One region of the Pseudomonas sp. GW821-FHT11G12 genome, then DNA from elsewhere that is predicted to be linked to it. Evidence: predicted binding sites of a transcription regulator. Region 1 holds the regulator's gene; each other region holds the start of a gene.
The links. Region 1 encodes FliA, which starts transcription of late flagellar genes. Its sites were predicted from a motif close to CTAAAGTTTNNNNNNNNNNNGCCGNTAA; they were not measured.

Region 1 (4,427 bases):
ATCACAGTTACAAGCGTTGCGGGCTCGCCGGGTGCATCCTGACTAAACTGGATGAGACGGCCAGCCTTGGCGAAGTGCTGAGCCTGGCGATCAGTCATGAACTGCCGGTCGCCTACCTGACCGACGGCCCACGGATTCCGGATGATCTGCATCTGCCGCGCCGTCATCAATTGGTCAGCCGCGCCGTCAGTGTGCAAATGCAGGAAGAACCCAGCGAAGAAGCCATGGCTGACATGTTCGCTGATATCTACCACAGTCCCACCAAGCAGGTTGGCTGAGGTAATGAACAGTTTTTGTACCTACATCGATGGTCTGCCATGCATTGTTCCGGTTGTGAACGCGCAGCCAGTAATGTGGCCTCCGTCTATGCAAGACAAGGTAAAGAAATAACATGGGCAGCATGCATCCCGTACAGGTGATCGCGGTGACCGGCGGCAAAGGTGGCGTCGGCAAGACTAACGTGTCAGTGAACTTGTCCCTGGCGCTGGCAGAGCTTGGCCGTCGGGTCATGCTGCTGGACGCCGACCTGGGTCTGGCGAACGTCGACGTTCTGCTGGGCCTCACGCCCAAACGTACCCTGGCCGATGTGATCGAGGGCCGCTGCGAGCTGCGCGACGTGCTGTTGCAAGGCCCCGGCGGGATCCGCATCGTGCCGGCCGCTTCCGGCACGCAGAGCATGGTTCACCTGAGCCCGGCCCAGCATGCCGGTCTGATTCAGGCGTTCAGCGACATCGGCGACAATCTCGACGTACTGGTGATCGACACCGCTGCGGGTATTGGTGACTCGGTAGTCAGTTTTGTTCGCGCTGCGCAAGAAGTGTTGCTGGTGGTCTGCGACGAGCCGACCTCGATCACCGACGCCTACGCGCTGATCAAACTGCTCAACCGCGATTACGGCATGAACCGCTTCCGCGTCCTGGCCAACATGGCCCAGAGCCCGCAGGAAGGTCGCAATCTGTTCGCCAAGTTGACCAAGGTCACGGATCGCTTCCTCGACGTCGCCCTACAATACGTCGGTGCGGTGCCTTACGACGAAAGCGTGCGCAAGGCGGTGCAGAAGCAGCGTGCGGTCTATGAAGCCTTCCCGCGTTCCAAGTGCGCACTGGCGTTCAAGGCGATCGCGCAAAAGGTCGACACCTGGCCGCTGCCCGCCAATCCGCGCGGCCACCTCGAATTTTTCGTCGAGCGCCTCGTGCAGCAAACGGCAGGACCTGTGCTATGACCGCCAGCGGTATGAATTTCTACAAGAAGTCGGCACGTGACGCGCAGTACGAGCTGATCGAGCGTTACGCGCCACTGGTCAAACGCATTGCTTACCACTTGCTGGCGCGATTGCCGGCCAGTGTGCAGGTCGAAGACCTGATCCAGGCCGGGATGATCGGCCTGCTCGAAGTCTCGACCAAATACGACGCCAGCAAAGGCGCCAGTTTCGAAACGTACGCGGGCATCCGGATCCGCGGCGCCATGCTCGATGAAGTACGCAAGGGGGACTGGGCACCGCGCTCGGTTCACCGCAACACCCGTATGGTCAGCGACGCGATTCGCTCGATTGAAGCTAAAACCGGCCGTGACGCTAAAGATCACGAGGTTGCGGCCGAACTCCAATTGAGTCTCGACGATTACTACGGGATTTTGAACGACACCCTGGGCAGCCGACTGTTCAGTTTCGACGACCTGTTGCAGGACGGCGAACACGAAGGGCTGCACGAGGATGGCGCAAGTGCTCATCTTGAGCCGTCGCGCGATCTGGAAGATGAGCGCTTCCAGGCTGCGTTGGCGGACGCGATTGCCAATTTGCCGGAGCGTGAGCGACTGGTGTTGGCGCTGTACTACGACGAAGAGCTGAACCTCAAGGAAATCGGTGAAGTCCTTGGCGTCAGTGAATCGCGGGTCAGCCAGTTACACAGCCAGTGCGCGGCCCGCTTGCGGGGGCGTTTGGGGGAGTGGCGAGCGCGCTGAAGGCAGTGTGGGGACGCTGCGAACGAGGCTGGTGCGGTGGTGAACGGCACCGGTCTTGCTCTGTTGTGCTCCAGACAGTCATCGAGTGCTTTGCCGGATTGATTGAAATGGCGCGTCCAGGTGCTGGGCGCGTTTAAGACTGCTTGGAGGTCGAATTGAACAAAGACATGAAAATCCTCATCGTTGATGACTTCTCAACGATGCGGCGGATCATCAAGAACCTGTTGCGTGACCTTGGGTTCACCAACACCGTTGAAGCCGACGATGGCACCACTGCCATTCCGGTGCTCAACAGCGGCAGCATCGACTTTCTGGTGACCGACTGGAACATGCCTGGCATGACCGGTATCGACCTGCTGCGTCACGTGCGCGCCGATGAAAAACTCAAGCACCTGCCAGTGCTGATGGTGACCGCTGAAGCCAAGCGCGAGCAGATCATCGAAGCGGCCCAGGCCGGCGTTAACGGCTACGTGGTCAAACCTTTCACGGCTCAGGCGCTGAAAGAAAAAATCGAGAAGATTTTCGAACGCATCGGCTGATGACGCGCGGGGGAGCTATGGAGCATAACGAATCTTCACAGGGCGACTTCGAGTCGACTCTGAAAAAACACGCGGTCGAACTGGTCGAAAGCCTTGAAAAAGGCAGGTTCGGCGACGCTGTGCAACTGATCCATGAGCTCAATCAGACCCGTGACCGTGGCCTGTACCAGGAAGTGGGCAAGCTCACGCGCGAACTGCACAGTGCAATCGTCAACTTCCAGATCGACCCGCATATGCCGCAGGCCGAGGAAGTATCGCAGATCACTGATGCGACCGAGCGTCTGGGCTATGTGGTCAAGCTGACTGAAGCGGCGGCCAACCGCACCATGGACCTGGTGGAAAGCGCCACGCCGGTGGTCAATGGCCTGGCTGACGAAGCCCAGGCGTTGAGTGCCGACTGGGGACGTTTCATGCGCCGTGAAGTCGGGGCTGAAGAGTTCCGCGAGCTGGCGCGTCGGGTCGACGGTTTTCTGGCACGCAGCAGCGCGGACAACCGCGCGGTGTCGAGCAACCTCAACGACATTCTGCTGGCCCAGGATTACCAGGACCTCACAGGTCAGGTGATCAAGCGCGTGACCCAGTTGGTCACCGAAGTCGAAAGCAATCTGCTCAAACTCGTGCTCATGGCCAGTCAGGTGGACCGCTTTGCGGGCATCGAACATGACCGTGCGGCGATGCTCGCTGAAAAAGATCCACAAAAACATCTCTCGCAGGGTGAAGGTCCGCAGATTCATGCCGATAAACGAGAAGACGTTGTGTCCGGTCAGGACGATGTGGACGATTTGTTATCCAGCCTTGGATTCTAGAGTTTTGGAATTATAGGTTTTTTGGGTTTTTAGACCTGTAGGAGCACCCCCTAATGAGCTTCGGCGCCGATGAAGAGATCCTTCAGGATTTCCTGGTTGAGGCCGGCGAGATTCTTGAGCAACTGTCCGAACAACTGGTCGAGCTGGAAAGCCGTCCGGATGACGCAGATCTGCTCAACGCAATTTTTCGCGGTTTCCACACTGTAAAAGGGGGCGCCGGCTTCCTTCAGCTCAATGAGCTGGTGGAGTGCTGTCACATCGCCGAAAACGTGTTCGACATCCTGCGCAAGGGTGAGCGTCGCGTAGATGCAGAACTGATGGACGTGGTGCTCGAAGCGCTGGACGCGGTGAACAGCATGTTCAGCGAAGTCCGCGATCGCAGCCCGATTACTGCCGCAACCCCGGAACTGCTGGCCGCCCTGGCGCGTCTGGCTGAACCGCAATCGGCGGATGAAGCCCCGGCTTCGCCTGTTGCCGAGATGATCGAAGAACTGGTCGTCGAAGGCGATTCGGGCGATATCACCGATAACGAATTTGAACAGTTGCTGGACTCGCTGAACGCCGTCAAGGCCGAAGCTGAAGCCCCGGCGGCTGCCGCTGCGCCTGCTTCCGATGAGGCAGCCAGTGATGAAATCACCGACGCCGAATTCGAGTCGCTGCTCGACCAGTTGCACGGCAAGGGCCAGTTCGCGGCCGACGCCGTGGCACCGACAGCCGCTGCACCGGCTGCTCCGGCGGCGGGCGACAGCTCCGACATCACCGACGACGAATTCGAAGCCTTGCTCGATCAGTTGCACGGCAAGGGCAACTTTGCCGTCGATGCGCTGGAATCGGCGATTGCGTCGGTGCCTGCATCTGCTGCTCCGGCAGCGGCTGCGGCCGGTAGCGATCTGATCAGCGACCATGAGTTCGAATCGCTGCTCGACGATCTGCATGGCAAAGGCAAGTTCACTGACGTCGCCACCGGTGCCGTGGTGACGGCCGGCAATGCTTCTGCTGTTGCAGCACCTGCCGCCAAGGCCCCGGCCGCTGCGGCAAAACCTGCTGCAAAAGCGCCTGAGCCTAAAGCCGAACCGGCCAAGCCAGCCGCCGCTGCTGCACCGGCTCCGGCCCGTGCGCCGGC
Region 2 (4,427 bases), on a different contig from region 1:
CGCGTTCCTGATCGACGACAAAGGCGTTGTCCGCTCGCAGATCATCAACGACCTGCCGCTGGGCCGTAACATGGAAGAGCTGATCCGTCTGGTCGACGCTCTGCAATTCCACGAAGAGCACGGCGAAGTCTGCCCTGCCAACTGGAAAAAAGGCGACAAAGGCATGAACGCTTCGCCAGAAGGCGTTGCGGCTTACCTGACCGAGAACGCTGCTGCCCTGTAAGGCGCAACGTCGAGGTACAAAAAAACCGGCTCTTGAGCCGGTTTTTTCATGCGCGGGATTTAATCCGACGACCCTCAGTCGTCGAAGTCTTCCCAGCCGCCCATCTGTTTCCAGCGGTTGACGATGCCGCAGAACAGCTCGGCCGTCTTTTCGGTGTCGTAACGCGCGGAGTGCGCTTCACGGCCATCGAAATCGATGTCGGCTGCCTGACAGGCCTTGGCCAGTACGGTCTGACCGTACGCCAGACCCGCGAGGGTTGCGGTGTCGAAGCTGGAGAACGGATGGAACGGGTTGCGCTTCATGTCCAGCCGCGCGACGGCGGCGTTGAGGAAGCCCAGGTCGAAGCTGCTGTTGTGGCCGACCAGGATCGCCCGTTTGCAACCGTTGGCCTTCAAGGCCTTGCGCACGCCACGGAAGATATCGGTCAGGGCCGTCTCTTCGCTGACCGCCATGCGCAACGGGTGATCGAGCTTGATCCCGGTGAACTCCAGCGCGGCCGCTTCGATGTTGGCGCCTTCGAATGGCTCGACACGGAAGAAGTAGGTGTGGTCCGGGTAAACGAAACCCTTTTCATCCATGGCGATGGTGGTCGCGGCAATCTCCAGCAATGCGTCGGTGGCCGAGTTGAAACCACCGGTCTCTACGTCGACGACAACCGGCAGGTAGCCGCGAAAGCGTGCTGCCATTGGATGGCGTGAACCGCCGCCACCTTGACCGTCCAGTTCGTCGTCGAAATGGTCTTCACTCACGCGTGTTCCTCCAGCAGGCGCCAGCGCAGTTTTTCACCGGCGCGCAGCGGGATAACGGTCAGCTCGCCGAAGGGCAGGCTGGTCGGGGCGGTCCATTCTTCACGGACCAGGGTAATGCGATCGGTGTTCGCCGGCAGGCCGTAGAAACGCGGGCCGTTGAGACTGGCGAAGGCTTCGAGCTTGTCCAGCGCATTGCGCTGTTCAAAGGCTTCGGCATACAACTCGATGGCGGCGTACGCGGTGTAGCAGCCGGCGCAGCCGCAGGCGGCTTCCTTGGCGTGCTGGGCGTGCGGCGCCGAGTCGGTGCCGAGGAAGAACTTCGCGCTGCCGCTGGTGGCGGCGTCGAGCAGGGCTTCCTGGTGGGTATTGCGCTTGAGGATCGGCAGGCAATAGAAGTGCGGCCGGATTCCGCCTACCAGCATGTGGTTGCGGTTGTAGAGCAGGTGATGCGCGGTGATCGTCGCGCCAACGTTGGCCGAAGCCTCGTTGACGAACTGCACGGCGTCGCCGGTGGTGATGTGTTCGAACACGACCTTGAGCGTCGGGAAACGCTCGACCACACGACGCATGTGCTCGTCGATGAAGATTTTCTCGCGGTCGAACACGTCGACGTCGCCACGGGTGACTTCACCGTGGATCAACAGCGGCATGCCGACTTCGGCCATGGCTTCCAGCGCCGGGAAGATCTTGTCGATGCTGGTGACCCCGGAATCGGAGTTGGTGGTGGCGCCGGCCGGGTACAACTTGGCCGCGTGGACAAAACCGCTGGCCTTGGCTTCACGAATTTCTTCGGGCTGGGTACGGTCGGTGAGGTACAGCACCATCAACGGCTCGAAACGACTGCCGGCCGGGCGGGCAGCGAGAATCCGCTGGCGATAGCCGTCGGCTTCAGCGGCGTTGCGCACCGGAGGTACCAGGTTAGGCATGATGATCGCGCGACCAAAGGTGCGCGCAACATCTGCAACGGTATTGGTCAACACGGCACCATCGCGAAGATGAATGTGCCAGTCGTCGGGACGCAGCAGGGTCAGGCGGTCGGACATGAGGGGATTCCAGGCGGGTCAAACTGAGGCGAATGCTACCGGAAAAGACTCTTGCAGGCACTCGCTATCAAGTTTTGCGACGAGCGTCCGATATCCCATAGGTATGCCGTAAACATGTATGTATCGGTCTTTTTGTTGTAGAAGCCAATGGAGCCTCCCGTGCGCCAGCGTTATTTAGCCTTGCTCAGTGTGTTTGCCAGCCTTCCGGCGATGGCGCTGACCTACCAGACCCGTCTGGAGAACATTGAGTGGACGGTCGAGGGCGACAAGTTCGAATGCCGCCTGACGCAGCCGATCACCGATTTCGGCTCGGGCCAGTTCGTGCGCAAGGCCGGCGAGCAGGCGACTTTCCGCCTGAACGCCTACAACGCCATGCTCGGCGGCGGTTCGGCGACCTTGATGGCGGCAGCGGCGCCCTGGCAGCCGGGCCGTGGCGATATCAATCTGGGCACGGTCAGGATCGGCAGTGGCAATATCCTGTTCAACAGTTCTCAGGCGCAGGCCGGGCAACTGATCAGCGGCCTGATGGACGGGCGCAGCCCCGTGGTGCGCCATGCATCGGGCGATGGCCGTGTGTCGGAAGTGCGTCTGTTGCCGGTCAAGTTCAGCAAGGCGTTCAACGACTATCAGGCCTGCGTGGCGAAACTGCTCCCGCAGAATTTCGAGCAGGTCAAGCAATCACAGATCGGTTTCCCCGGCGAAGGCATCGAACTGGACGCCGCCGCCAAGGCCAAGCTGCAAGTCATGCTCGAATATATGAAGGCCGATCCGACGGTCAACCACATCGAGCTCGACGGCCACTCCGACAACAGCGGCAATCGCCTGACCAACCGCGAACTGTCGCGCCGGCGCGCTCTGGCGGTGGTCGACTTCTTCAAGGCCAACGGTATCCAGGAATCGCAGATCACCGTGCGCTTCCATGGTGAACGTTACCCGTTGGTGCCAAACACCAATGCCGCCAACCGGGCCAAGAACCGTCGGGTCAACGTGCACCTTGCGCGGGTGGCACCGACTACCGCTCCTGCGCCTCAGGCCAGCACACCGGCCAACGCTGCGGCGACGTCCTGACCCGCCGGTCATCGTCGCCCTCTCGACAGATTCTGTCGCTTTGTCGTCTTAAGCTGTCGCGCCTCTGTAAATTATCGCGTTTGAGCGGTAGACTCCTCGGCTTTCCGTAGAACCCCGTGGAGTGATGGCATGGCGGACGTAAACAAGGTCGTTCTGGCGTATTCCGGCGGCCTGGACACTTCGGTGATCCTCAAGTGGCTGCAGGATACTTATAACTGTGAAGTCGTGACCTTCACCGCTGACCTGGGTCAGGGCGAAGAGGTCGAACCGGCTCGCGCCAAGGCTCAGGCCATGGGCGTCAAAGAAATCTACATCGACGACCTGCGCGAAGAATTCGTGCGTGACTTCGTGTTCCCGATGTTCCGTGCCAACACCGTTTACGAAGGCGAGTACCTGCTGGGTACTTCCATCGCGCGTCCGCTGATTGCCAAGCGTCTGATCGAAATCGCCAACGAAACCGGTGCCGACGCCATTTCCCACGGCGCAACCGGCAAGGGCAACGACCAGGTCCGTTTCGAACTGGGTGCCTACGCGCTCAAGCCAGGCGTAAAAGTGATTGCCCCTTGGCGCGAGTGGGACCTGCTGTCCCGCGAGAAACTGATGGACTACGCCGAGAAGCACGCGATCCCGATCGAGCGCCACGGCAAGAAGAAATCCCCGTACTCGATGGATGCCAACCTGCTGCACATCTCCTATGAAGGCGGCGTGCTGGAAGACACCTGGACCGAGCACGAAGAAGACATGTGGCGCTGGACTGTCTCCCCGGAGAACGCACCTGACAAGCCGCAATACCTGGAACTGACCTACCGCAACGGCGACATCGTCGCTCTGGACGGCGTCGAAATGACTCCGGCCACCGTACTGGCGACCCTGAACAAGATCGGTGGCCAACACGGCATCGGCCGTCTCGACATCGTCGAGAACCGTTATGTCGGCATGAAGTCCCGTGGCTGCTACGAAACCCCGGGCGGCACCATCATGCTGCGCGCTCACCGCGCCATCGAGTCGATCACCCTGGACCGCGAAGTCGCTCACTTGAAAGACGAGTTGATGCCGAAGTACGCCAGCCTGATCTACACCGGTTACTGGTGGAGCCCGGAGCGTCTGATGCTGCAACAGATGATCGACGCCTCCCAGGTCAACGTGAATGGCGTCGTGCGCCTGAAGCTGTACAAGGGCAACGTGATCGTGACCGGCCGCAAGTCCGACGATTCGCTGTTCGACGCCAACATCGCGACCTTCGAAGAAGACGGCGGCGCCTACAACCAGGCCGACGCGGCGGGCTTCATCAAGCTCAACGCGCTGCGTATGCGCATTGCTGCCAACAAAGGCCGCAAGCTGTTC
Region 3 (4,427 bases), on a different contig from region 1:
GCGCCGTTTGCGAGGCGAGCGCGGCGTTGCCGGCGTTCTGGGCGATTTCCTGCACGGTCAGGCCCATTTCGTGGACGGCGGTGGCAACCATGTCGGTCATTTCCTGCTGGCGACCGGAGCGCTCGGCGGTGTTATCCACAACCCTGGCCACCTGACCCACAGCGACACGCAAACGCTCACTGGTGGTCAACACCTCGGCGATCATCCCGCGCTGACTGTCGAGGAAACGGTTGAAGCCCCGAGCGAGGTCGCCCAGCTCGTCGGCGCGGCTGGAATCTAACCGATGGGTCAAATCTCCACCACCGCTACCGATTGCTACCAGCGCAGCTGTTACCTGACGAATCGGTCGCACCAATCCCTGAGCCAGCCAGATCACCAGCGCCAGGCAAACCAGCGCCACCGCCAGACCGATGCCACTGCTCATCCACATCGCCCGGCGGGCTTCGGCGTAGATCTGTGACTGCGGCACTTCGGCCACCAGGGTCCAGCCAAGGTCACGCAAAGGCAGGCTGAAGGCGAGGAAGTCTTCGCCGTCGCGCTGGAAGCTGCTGTTGGCGGCCACTTTATGGCCCATGACCGCTTGTGCCGCGCTTGCGCCGATCTGCTCCGTAAGCGTGCGCTTGCCGCTGAATTGCGCCTCGGGATGGACCTGGATCAAACCGTCGGAACGCACGAGATAGACCTTCCCGCGCTCGCCGAAGCTGAAATTGTGGATCAGCTCGGACAGCTCTTTCATGCTCAGACCTAGCCCCGCAACGCCGACCACTTTGCCGGCCTGTTCGACCTTCAGGTCGATGAACAGCGCCAACTCTCCGGTGGCCCCGTCGTTGTCGATGTTCAGGGTTCGGGGCTGATTGCTGTCCAGGAATGAGTAGAACCACGCATCGGCCGGTTTGGCGCGGCTGAGGGTGCGATCCAGGCCTTTTTCGGTGATGTAGTGATTGGATTCGGTGCCGATGATCAGCGCGGTAAACGCCTTGTGTTCGGCGCGGATGCCTTCCAGATATTGCGCGAAGCCTGCCGTTTTGGCGGAGTCTTCACCTGTGGCCAGCCAGTCGCGGACCATTGTGTTGCTGGCGATGTCTTTGGCGGCGGTGAGGGGTTGAACGAGGATTCGCTCGATGTCGTTGCGCGTCGCTTCGATGCTCGACGGCAACGCCTGCTCGACCAGATAGCTCTGGGCGAGGCGGTTGACCACCAGGGTATAAATGCCAACCACGATCAGGATGCTGACCAGCAGGGCGGTGCCCATGCCGAGGATCAACTGCCATTGAATACTGCGACGCCAGAACTGCATGGAGCACCCCCAAAGAATAAGAGGCTGAAACACTGCAACAGCCGTGCCGATTGTATACAACGCAATCGACAATCTTATTCTTTGGTTGTGCGCAACCCATCAACCCTGATTGATGGTCTTGGCGATGGTCTCGACCGTGGCGCTGACTTGCTCTTGGTAACGCTCGAGTTCCTGCTGGTGCTGCTTCTTCATTTCAATCTGCTGCGAGCACAGATTCATCGCCGCCAGCACCAGCAGGCGGTCGCCGATCAGCGTCGGGTATTTGCGTTTGGTGTCGGCCAGTGCGGCCTTGAGCATCAATGCGGCGTCCAGCAGGGTCTGTTCTTCCCCGGCCGGTGCCTTGATCGAATAGTCCTCCCCCATGATGGAGACGACTTTTACCCCTGCTGTGCCGTGGTTCATGCGCTGACAGGACCTGCGTTGACGCGATCAACCAGGGCCTGGATGCGAGCGGCAGTGGCGCCGTGTTTTTCTTCCTGTTCCATCAGGCTCAGTTGCAGGCTTTCGTTTTCATCCTTGGCCTGGGCCAGTTCCGTGGACAGGGTCTGGTTGGTTTCCGAGAGAGTCTGGTTCTGTTGCACCAGGTCGCTGACGAGCTGTTCCAATTGGCTGAGGGATGCTTCCAACATTTTGATCTTCCAGGGCATTTTCAAAGGGCGCGTACGATAAAGAAAAGTCGTCGTGGATGCCAGGGTTAAACCGGCGCAAGGCCTTGATTTTCCTGGTGGCCGACCGTTCCTGCGAGTGTTAGAGACTGTGATCTGCCGATCTGGTTCCTGCACTTCGTCGCCCGGCCTTCAGTGCGACAAATACGCGCACGGGCTCAAGACTTTAGTCGTATGACCGATAAGTCATCCAACAGCAGTCTCAGCCCGCATGGATGCGGCCCTTCCTGGTATACGCCCCATGTCCCTTCGCAATATGAATATCGCCCCCCGGGCGTTCACCGGTTTTGCCCTGATCGGCGGCCTGATGCTCATTCTCGGTGTGTTCGCCCTGAACCAGATGAGCAAGATCCGCGGCGCCGCCGAAAACATCACCACCACCAGCGTGCCGAGCATCAAGAACCTCGACGAGTTCACTCAGCTGACCCTGCGTCTGCGGGTGCTGTCGTACCGCTTACTGGTGAACCGCGAGCCGGACATCCAACAGAAAACCATCGAACTGCTGGAGATGCGCAACCAGCAGATCCGCAAGGCCCAGACCGATTACGAGCCGTTGATCGGCAGCCCGGCCGAACGTGCGGCCTATGACCAATACGTGCAGTTGCTGGGTCAATACCGCCAGATCGAAGACCGGATGAAAACCCTGTCGCGCAACAATCAGGTGGATGAGCTGCGCAACCTGCTGAACACCCAGTTGCTCGACAACTCCGAAGCAATGAACTCGGTGCTCAACCGTCTGATGCAAATCAACGGCGAGCAGATCAGCACCACCAACCAGCAAGCCGCCGAGCAGTTTTCTTCGGCTTTCAGCCTGGTGGTGACGCTGCTGGTGATCGCGACCGGCCTGACCTTCCTCTTCGCCTGGCTGCTGACCCTGAGCATCACCAAGCCGATTTCCAAAGCGCTGGATGCGGCGGAAACCATCGCCGAAGGCAACCTGACCCAGCCGATCCACGTTGACGGCACCGACGAAGCCGGTCGCCTGCTGGCGGCCATGGCCAAGATGCAGTCGAAGCTGCGCGACACGCTGCAGCGAATCTCCGGCTCGGCCACCCAACTGGCGTCCGCCGCCGAAGAGCTGAACAGTGTCACCGACGAAAGCGCCCGTGGCCTGACCCAGCAGAACAACGAAATCGAGCAGGCCGCCACGGCGGTCAACGAGATGACCAGCGCCGTGGAAGAAGTCGCACGCAACGCGGTCAGCACCTCGGAAGCCTCGAAGAACGCCACCACTTCCGCCGGCGACGGTCGCGATCTGGTGCAGGAAACCGTCAGCGCCATCGAGCGCATGAGCGCCGATGTGCAGAGCACCGCGACCCTGATCGGTGATCTGGCCAACGAATCCCGTGACATCGGCAAGGTGCTGGACGTGATCCGCGGCCTGGCTGACCAGACCAACCTGCTGGCACTGAACGCTGCCATCGAAGCGGCCCGTGCCGGTGAAGCCGGTCGCGGTTTTGCCGTGGTGGCGGACGAAGTCCGTGCCCTCGCGCACCGCACCCAACAGTCGACCAGCGAAATCGAGCGCATGATCGGCAGCATCCAGAGCGGCACCGAACACGCCGTGGATTCGATGCGCAACAGCACCGAGCGCGCCGAATCGACCCTGAACATCGCCCGTGGCGCTGGTCTGTCGCTGGACACCATCAACACGGCCATCGTCGAAATCAACGAGCGCAACCTGGTAATCGCCAGCGCTGCCGAAGAGCAGGCACAGGTTGCACGTGAAGTGGATCGCAACCTGGTCAACATCCGCGATCTGTCGGTGCAATCGGCGACCGGCGCGAATCAGACCAGTGCGGCGAGCAACGAGCTGTCGCGCCTGGCGCTGGATCTGAACAATATGGTTGGACGGTTCAGCCTGTAATTTTTGAGATCAAGATCAAAAGCCCCTCACCCCAGCCCTCTCCCGGAGGGAGAGGGAGCAGATTGGGGGCTTTTCAGATCCTGAGTTCGACTCGGGATTTCAGGTCGCCGTAGCTCACACAAACACCACGATCAGTCCCCTCTCCCTCTGGGAGAGGGCTAGGGTGAGGGCAGCAATCGCGCGCCGAACGCAAATCCGAATACCCCACTGAAAAAGCTTTTTGACAGCATCACATTTCAACAGGTTAGAATCGCTGGCACGCAGACTGCATGGTCAGTTTGTGCCCGTCTTTCCGCTTCTGGAGTACTGCCTTTGAATGCGACGACCATCAACAGCCTGTTCTTGATCGGCGCGTTGCTGGTAGGTGCGAGCATTCTTGTCAGTTCCCTTTCGTCGCGTCTCGGCATCCCGATTCTGGTGATCATCCTTGCAGTCGGCATGACTGCCGGGGTCGATGGCGGCGGCATCATTTTCGATAACTACCCGACGGCCTATCTGGTCGGCAACCTCGCTCTGGCGGTGATCCTCCTCGACGGCGGTTTGCGCACCCGGGTGTCCAGTTTCCGCGTGGCCTTGTGGCCGGCCTTGTCGCTGGCCA
Region 4 (4,427 bases), on a different contig from region 1:
ATCGTCACGCTTGCTCAGCGCCAGCACTTGTTCGGCGGGGACGTGACCTTCGACGAATTTGCCGTTGATGATTGCGGTGTGGCAGGACGCCAGACGTGGTGGCACGCCGTGTTGTTGCTTGAAGCTGCTCATGTCGGCTTCAACGTGATCCTCGACCTTGAAACCGTTGGCTTCCAGGTGGCTGATCCACTTTTTGCAGCAGCCGCAGTTGGCGTCGCGATGGACTTCGATCGGGATGAGGTCGGCGGCTTGCGCCAGGGAGGAGATGAATAGCGCGCTCAGGGCGGCCAGACGCAGGTGGTTTCGCATGGAGGGCTCTCGGCTCGGGTAAAAAAACGCATTTTGACCGGAATTTCCCGCCCGGCATCAACGGAGTGTTTCCAAGTAATACAAGGCGGGTTGTCAGCATGATCGTAGATCAAGGCTGACAGCCCGCTGAGCGAGAGATGACAGATCTGTCAGGATCAGCGCACCTTGAACCGGCCCATGATCGCGCCGACCCGGCTGTTGGCTTCCAGCAACTGTCGGGTGTTGAGCTCGCTGGCCTGACCACTTTGCACCAGTTCATCGACCATGTGACGGATCTGCACCATGCTGCGGTTGATCTCTTCGGTGACGGCGCTTTGCTGTTCGGCGGCGGTGGCAATCTGCGTGCTGAGGCTGTTGATGTGGCTGACCGAGCCGGCCATCTCGTCGAGGCCGCTGTTGACTCGCGCCGTGGCGTCGGCGGCCGACTGGCAACTGGCCTGGGTGTTTTCCATGGCGCTGACCGACGAACTCACGCCCTGGGTCAGGCGGGTCAACATTTCGTTGATTTCCGAAGTGCTGGCCTGGGTGCGGGCGGCGAGGGCGCGCACTTCGTCGGCCACCACCGCGAAGCCGCGTCCCTGCTCACCGGCGCGGGCGGCTTCGATGGCGGCGTTCAGCGCCAGCAGGTTGGTCTGGCCGGCAATGGCGCCAATCACCCCGAGAATCTCGGTGATGCGCTGCGCGTCCTGTTGCATGCTTTCGACCTTGTGCGTGGCGCTGGCCACTTCGTCGATCAGCGCGACCACGCTGCTCGAGGCTTCGCCAACCACCACCCGCGAACGGTCGGCGTTTTCGTTGGCGCGCTGGGTGAAGGCGGCGGTTTCTGCCGCGTTCTGCGCGACGCTTTCAGCGGTCGAACTCATCTCGTTGATCGCGGTGACGGTCTGGTCGGTTTCCGAGGCGTGGCGCAGCAGGATCTGGCTGGTGTGCGCCGACGTACGTTGCAGGTTGTCGAGGCTCGAAGCCATGGCGCCGGTGGCCTGGGTGACTTCTCCGATCATGTTCTGCAGATAGGCAATGAAGGTGTTGACCGAGTGACCGATCGCGCCGAGTTCATCTTCGGCGCGGATGGTGATGCGGCGGGTCAGGTCGGCATCGCCGCTGGACAGCAGATCGATGTTGGCTTTCAGGGCCTTCATGCGCTGGATCAATTGGCGGATCGCATAGACCTGCCACAGCACCAGCAGGATCACCAGCGGGATCTGCAACAGGCTGAGTGTGCTGAGCACGTCATCGCGCTGGGCGGTAATCAACTTGGTCGGCAGGGCGGTGGCGAGGAACCATGGCGTGCCTTCAATCGGGCGCATGAAGAAGGTGCTGGCCTCACCGTTGTTGTCAAACTCGACGCGCTGGGCCTGATCACGCTGTTGCAGGCCTGCTTTTACCTGGCTGGCAAACGGTGAACTGCCGGCCAGCTCGCTGATGTTTTTCAGCACGATCGGGCCATTGATGCGCGAACTGTTGCTGATGATTTTGCCGTCGGCCTCGACGATCAGCATTTCGGCACTGAGGTCTTTTTCCTTGCGCGCCACCAGGTCGTTGAAGAAGCCCAGCGTCACGTCGATGGTCGATACACCCCAGGTCGTGCCGTTCTTCTGAATGGCCATGGCGCAGTTGGTGCGTGGCTCGGCGCTGGCATCGTCTTTATAGGCGGCGGCCCAGGCGCATTGGCCGCGCGGTGTCTGCAGGCCGCCCTTGTACCAGCTCTGGTCGTAATAGTTGGGCGCTGCGTCGCTGTTCCAGAAGGTGTTCACGGCCAGTTTGCCGGAGCCGTCGCGGTGCCAGAAGGTGCTGAACTTGTTGCGTCCCGCCTCACGCTGACCGGGCAGTGGCCAGATACCACCGCCAAATACTTTCAATTCACCGTACTGGTCCACCAGCCCCGGCAGCACCGTATCGATGGCGGCACTGTCGAGCAGCGGGATGGTCTGGGTGATGCTGCGTTGCTGCGATTGAACCTTGTTCAGTTCGCCCTGGATCTGCTCGGCGACCTCGGCAATGCGGTTGAGCACCACCTGCTCTTCGGTATGACGCAGTTTCGGCGCGACCAACTGGCTGATGCCTACCACGGTCAGGACCGACAGCAACAGGATAAATAGAACCAGAAACAGCGTGTAGCGAGCCTGAATGGTACGGAATGCGGGCATGGAGACCGGTCCTTGAGCAGCGTTTCTTATTAGGGGCGAGGAGTAAAACAGTAGGGGTATCCCTTACGTATCGTCGCGGCGCGAGGAAGCTTTAGGTACTCACGTGCTAAAAAGTTTTGAAACGCTGACCGGCAAGTAACAGATCCGACACATGCAAACTAACCAGCCCGTTCGTTAGAGTAAAAAGCCGATTTTCGCCGGACTGGCCAAGCGGCTCTGGCTCAATATCTGCGGGGCTTGCAGTGCTTTGTATCGAGAATGTACAAAATTTGTAAAAAAGTGAAAAACAGATTGGTGACATCAGTTTTCCGGCCGATACTCCGGGCAACTCAAGACGTTCCACAAGGATATTTTCATGTTCTTTTCGCAAGGAGCACGCTCATGACCGTTGGTTATACCGGCGCGTGGCAGCCCAAGGCAGGTTTGCTGGTTCGAGACGCAGGGAGCTCGGGCAAACCGGTTTCTCAAAGCGTGAAGGTCAAGCAGATGCTGGCCCTGGTCGGCAACGACCCCACCGTTCTCAACACGGCGGAAATGGACAAGCAGCGTTTGCACAAGAACATCAAGGGGTTCGATCCGGAAAACGTCACTCCCAAGCAATTGGGCAAACTGACTGACTTCCTGCGCAGCCGGGGCCTCATTTCCGAAGTGACCTCGATGACGCTGCTCAATGCCGGTGACAAGTTCGATCGTTTCGGCATTCAGAAAGACCCGGATGCCAAGTTCAATGCGCTGGAATATTTCGCCACGCAACTGGACACCATCAACAACAACAGCCTCAAGGGCAACAAGTACGCCAATACGTTGATCCCGGAGTACAAGAAAGCCATTTATGTGCTGCAGAGCCTGAAAACCTACGGACAGGGCGGTGAACGTCCGCCTCCGACCGACAAAGGCGTCAGCGCCAAGGCTTGATCGCGTAAAACCAGGCCCTCCGATGCGCAGGGCCTGGGCATTCTTGCGTTACACGGACGATGATGGCTTGGCAATGAGCGATTGCAGGTCGTCATGCAGCCGCTGCATCTGCGGGCAAATCAGCGTCAACGCCGGTGGCCTGGCGCCACGATGAAACAACGCCAGCCAGCCAGCTCCTCTCTCATCCGGCACCAGCCCGGTGAACACGAATCCCGCCGTCGTCAGCAAGTGAAAAGCGCTTGCGAATTCCTTTGCCAGCCTGAGCCTGACTGAAATGAGCCAATGCGCCGGCAGTTCCTGCAACTGCTTGAGCAAGCCGCCATCGATCTCTTTGAAAATGCCTTCATACCGGTTCAATTGTTGTTCCAGCTGCACCGGTTCGCCCACCCAGGGCGCGGCCTTGTCCTGTGTTCCGAACATGCTGCACATCTGCCTCATGAAATCCCGGCAGCTTTCGGGCCACGCCTGGGTCGGGAGCGGACGTCGGTTATCGTCGACAGGCGTGTAACCGATGACCAGCGATTCCCGCGCCGAGGCATTGAACGGAGACGGGACATGGTCGGGCAGCCATCCGACACTCTGAAAGCCGAGACTGGCTGCCATGCGCTGTGTGTAGGGATGGCCGGTGACCTGTTTGATCGTCACGCCCCGGTATCCCAGGGCTTGCGCATGAATCAACAGCTGCCGTCCCAGGCGGGTGGCAATGTTCTGACCTCGGGTTTCAGGGTCAACCACGCTCAACGCCAGCTCGGCGATGTGCGATCCCTTGGCACGAATCAAGGTCGCGTGTCCCAGCATTTGATCTTCGGCGACGGCGACCAGAGAGTGCCAGCGCCCCAGCGCATGGTTGCGATCAATCATGCAGGGCAGATAGACGTGAGGCTGGGCGTAAAGATCGCCGTAGGTTTTTCGGAACAGGTTGCTCACGGCCACAGCGTCGCTGTTGCGGTAACTGCGCAGGGTAACTGTTTCCATCAGCGCTGTTCCATGGGCGGGCTGTCGTAGACGCGCAGATCCAGTACGCGCTGGCGTTTGCCGGAGCGCGGATGGCGTGAC

Region 2: AC1RR7_RS16890 (flagellar protein MotY) is a predicted target of FliA. The motif match lies at 2,082-2,109, and genes of this name have one in related genera.
Region 3: AC1RR7_RS12585 (methyl-accepting chemotaxis protein) is a predicted target of FliA. The motif match lies at 2,120-2,147, and genes of this name have one in related genera.
Region 4: AC1RR7_RS06595 (methyl-accepting chemotaxis protein) is a predicted target of FliA. The motif match lies at 2,524-2,551, and genes of this name have one in related genera.

The regions. Positions count from the first base shown of each region.
Region 1 covers NZ_JBXARH010000012.1:108,727-113,153, forward strand. The annotation lists gene flhF (flagellar biosynthesis GTPase FlhF) at 1-278, shown strand, start outside; gene fleN (flagellar synthesis regulator FleN) at 392-1,222, shown strand; gene fliA (RNA polymerase sigma factor FliA) at 1,219-1,959, shown strand; gene AC1RR7_RS27905 (chemotaxis response regulator CheY) at 2,127-2,498, shown strand; gene AC1RR7_RS27910 (protein phosphatase CheZ) at 2,516-3,304, shown strand; gene AC1RR7_RS27915 (chemotaxis protein CheA) at 3,358-4,427, shown strand, end outside.
Region 2 covers NZ_JBXARH010000005.1:134,034-138,460, forward strand. The annotation lists gene AC1RR7_RS16875 (peroxiredoxin) at 1-223, shown strand, start outside; gene rnt (ribonuclease T) at 298-972, opposite strand; gene pyrC (dihydroorotase) at 969-2,015, opposite strand; gene AC1RR7_RS16890 (flagellar protein MotY) at 2,175-3,083, shown strand; gene AC1RR7_RS16895 (argininosuccinate synthase) at 3,213-4,427, shown strand, end outside.
Region 3 covers NZ_JBXARH010000003.1:285,208-289,634, forward strand. The annotation lists gene AC1RR7_RS12570 (methyl-accepting chemotaxis protein) at 1-1,297, opposite strand, end outside; gene AC1RR7_RS12575 (cell division protein ZapA) at 1,397-1,699, opposite strand; gene AC1RR7_RS12580 (hypothetical protein) at 1,696-1,926, opposite strand; gene AC1RR7_RS12585 (methyl-accepting chemotaxis protein) at 2,204-3,829, shown strand; gene AC1RR7_RS12590 (potassium/proton antiporter) at 4,142-4,427, shown strand, end outside.
Region 4 covers NZ_JBXARH010000001.1:1,481,002-1,485,428, reverse strand. The annotation lists gene AC1RR7_RS06600 (DUF411 domain-containing protein) at 1-309, opposite strand, end outside; gene AC1RR7_RS06595 (methyl-accepting chemotaxis protein) at 465-2,456, opposite strand; gene AC1RR7_RS06590 (hypothetical protein) at 2,838-3,371, shown strand; gene AC1RR7_RS06585 (GNAT family N-acetyltransferase) at 3,420-4,346, opposite strand; gene AC1RR7_RS06580 (phenylacetate--CoA ligase family protein) at 4,346-4,427, opposite strand, start outside.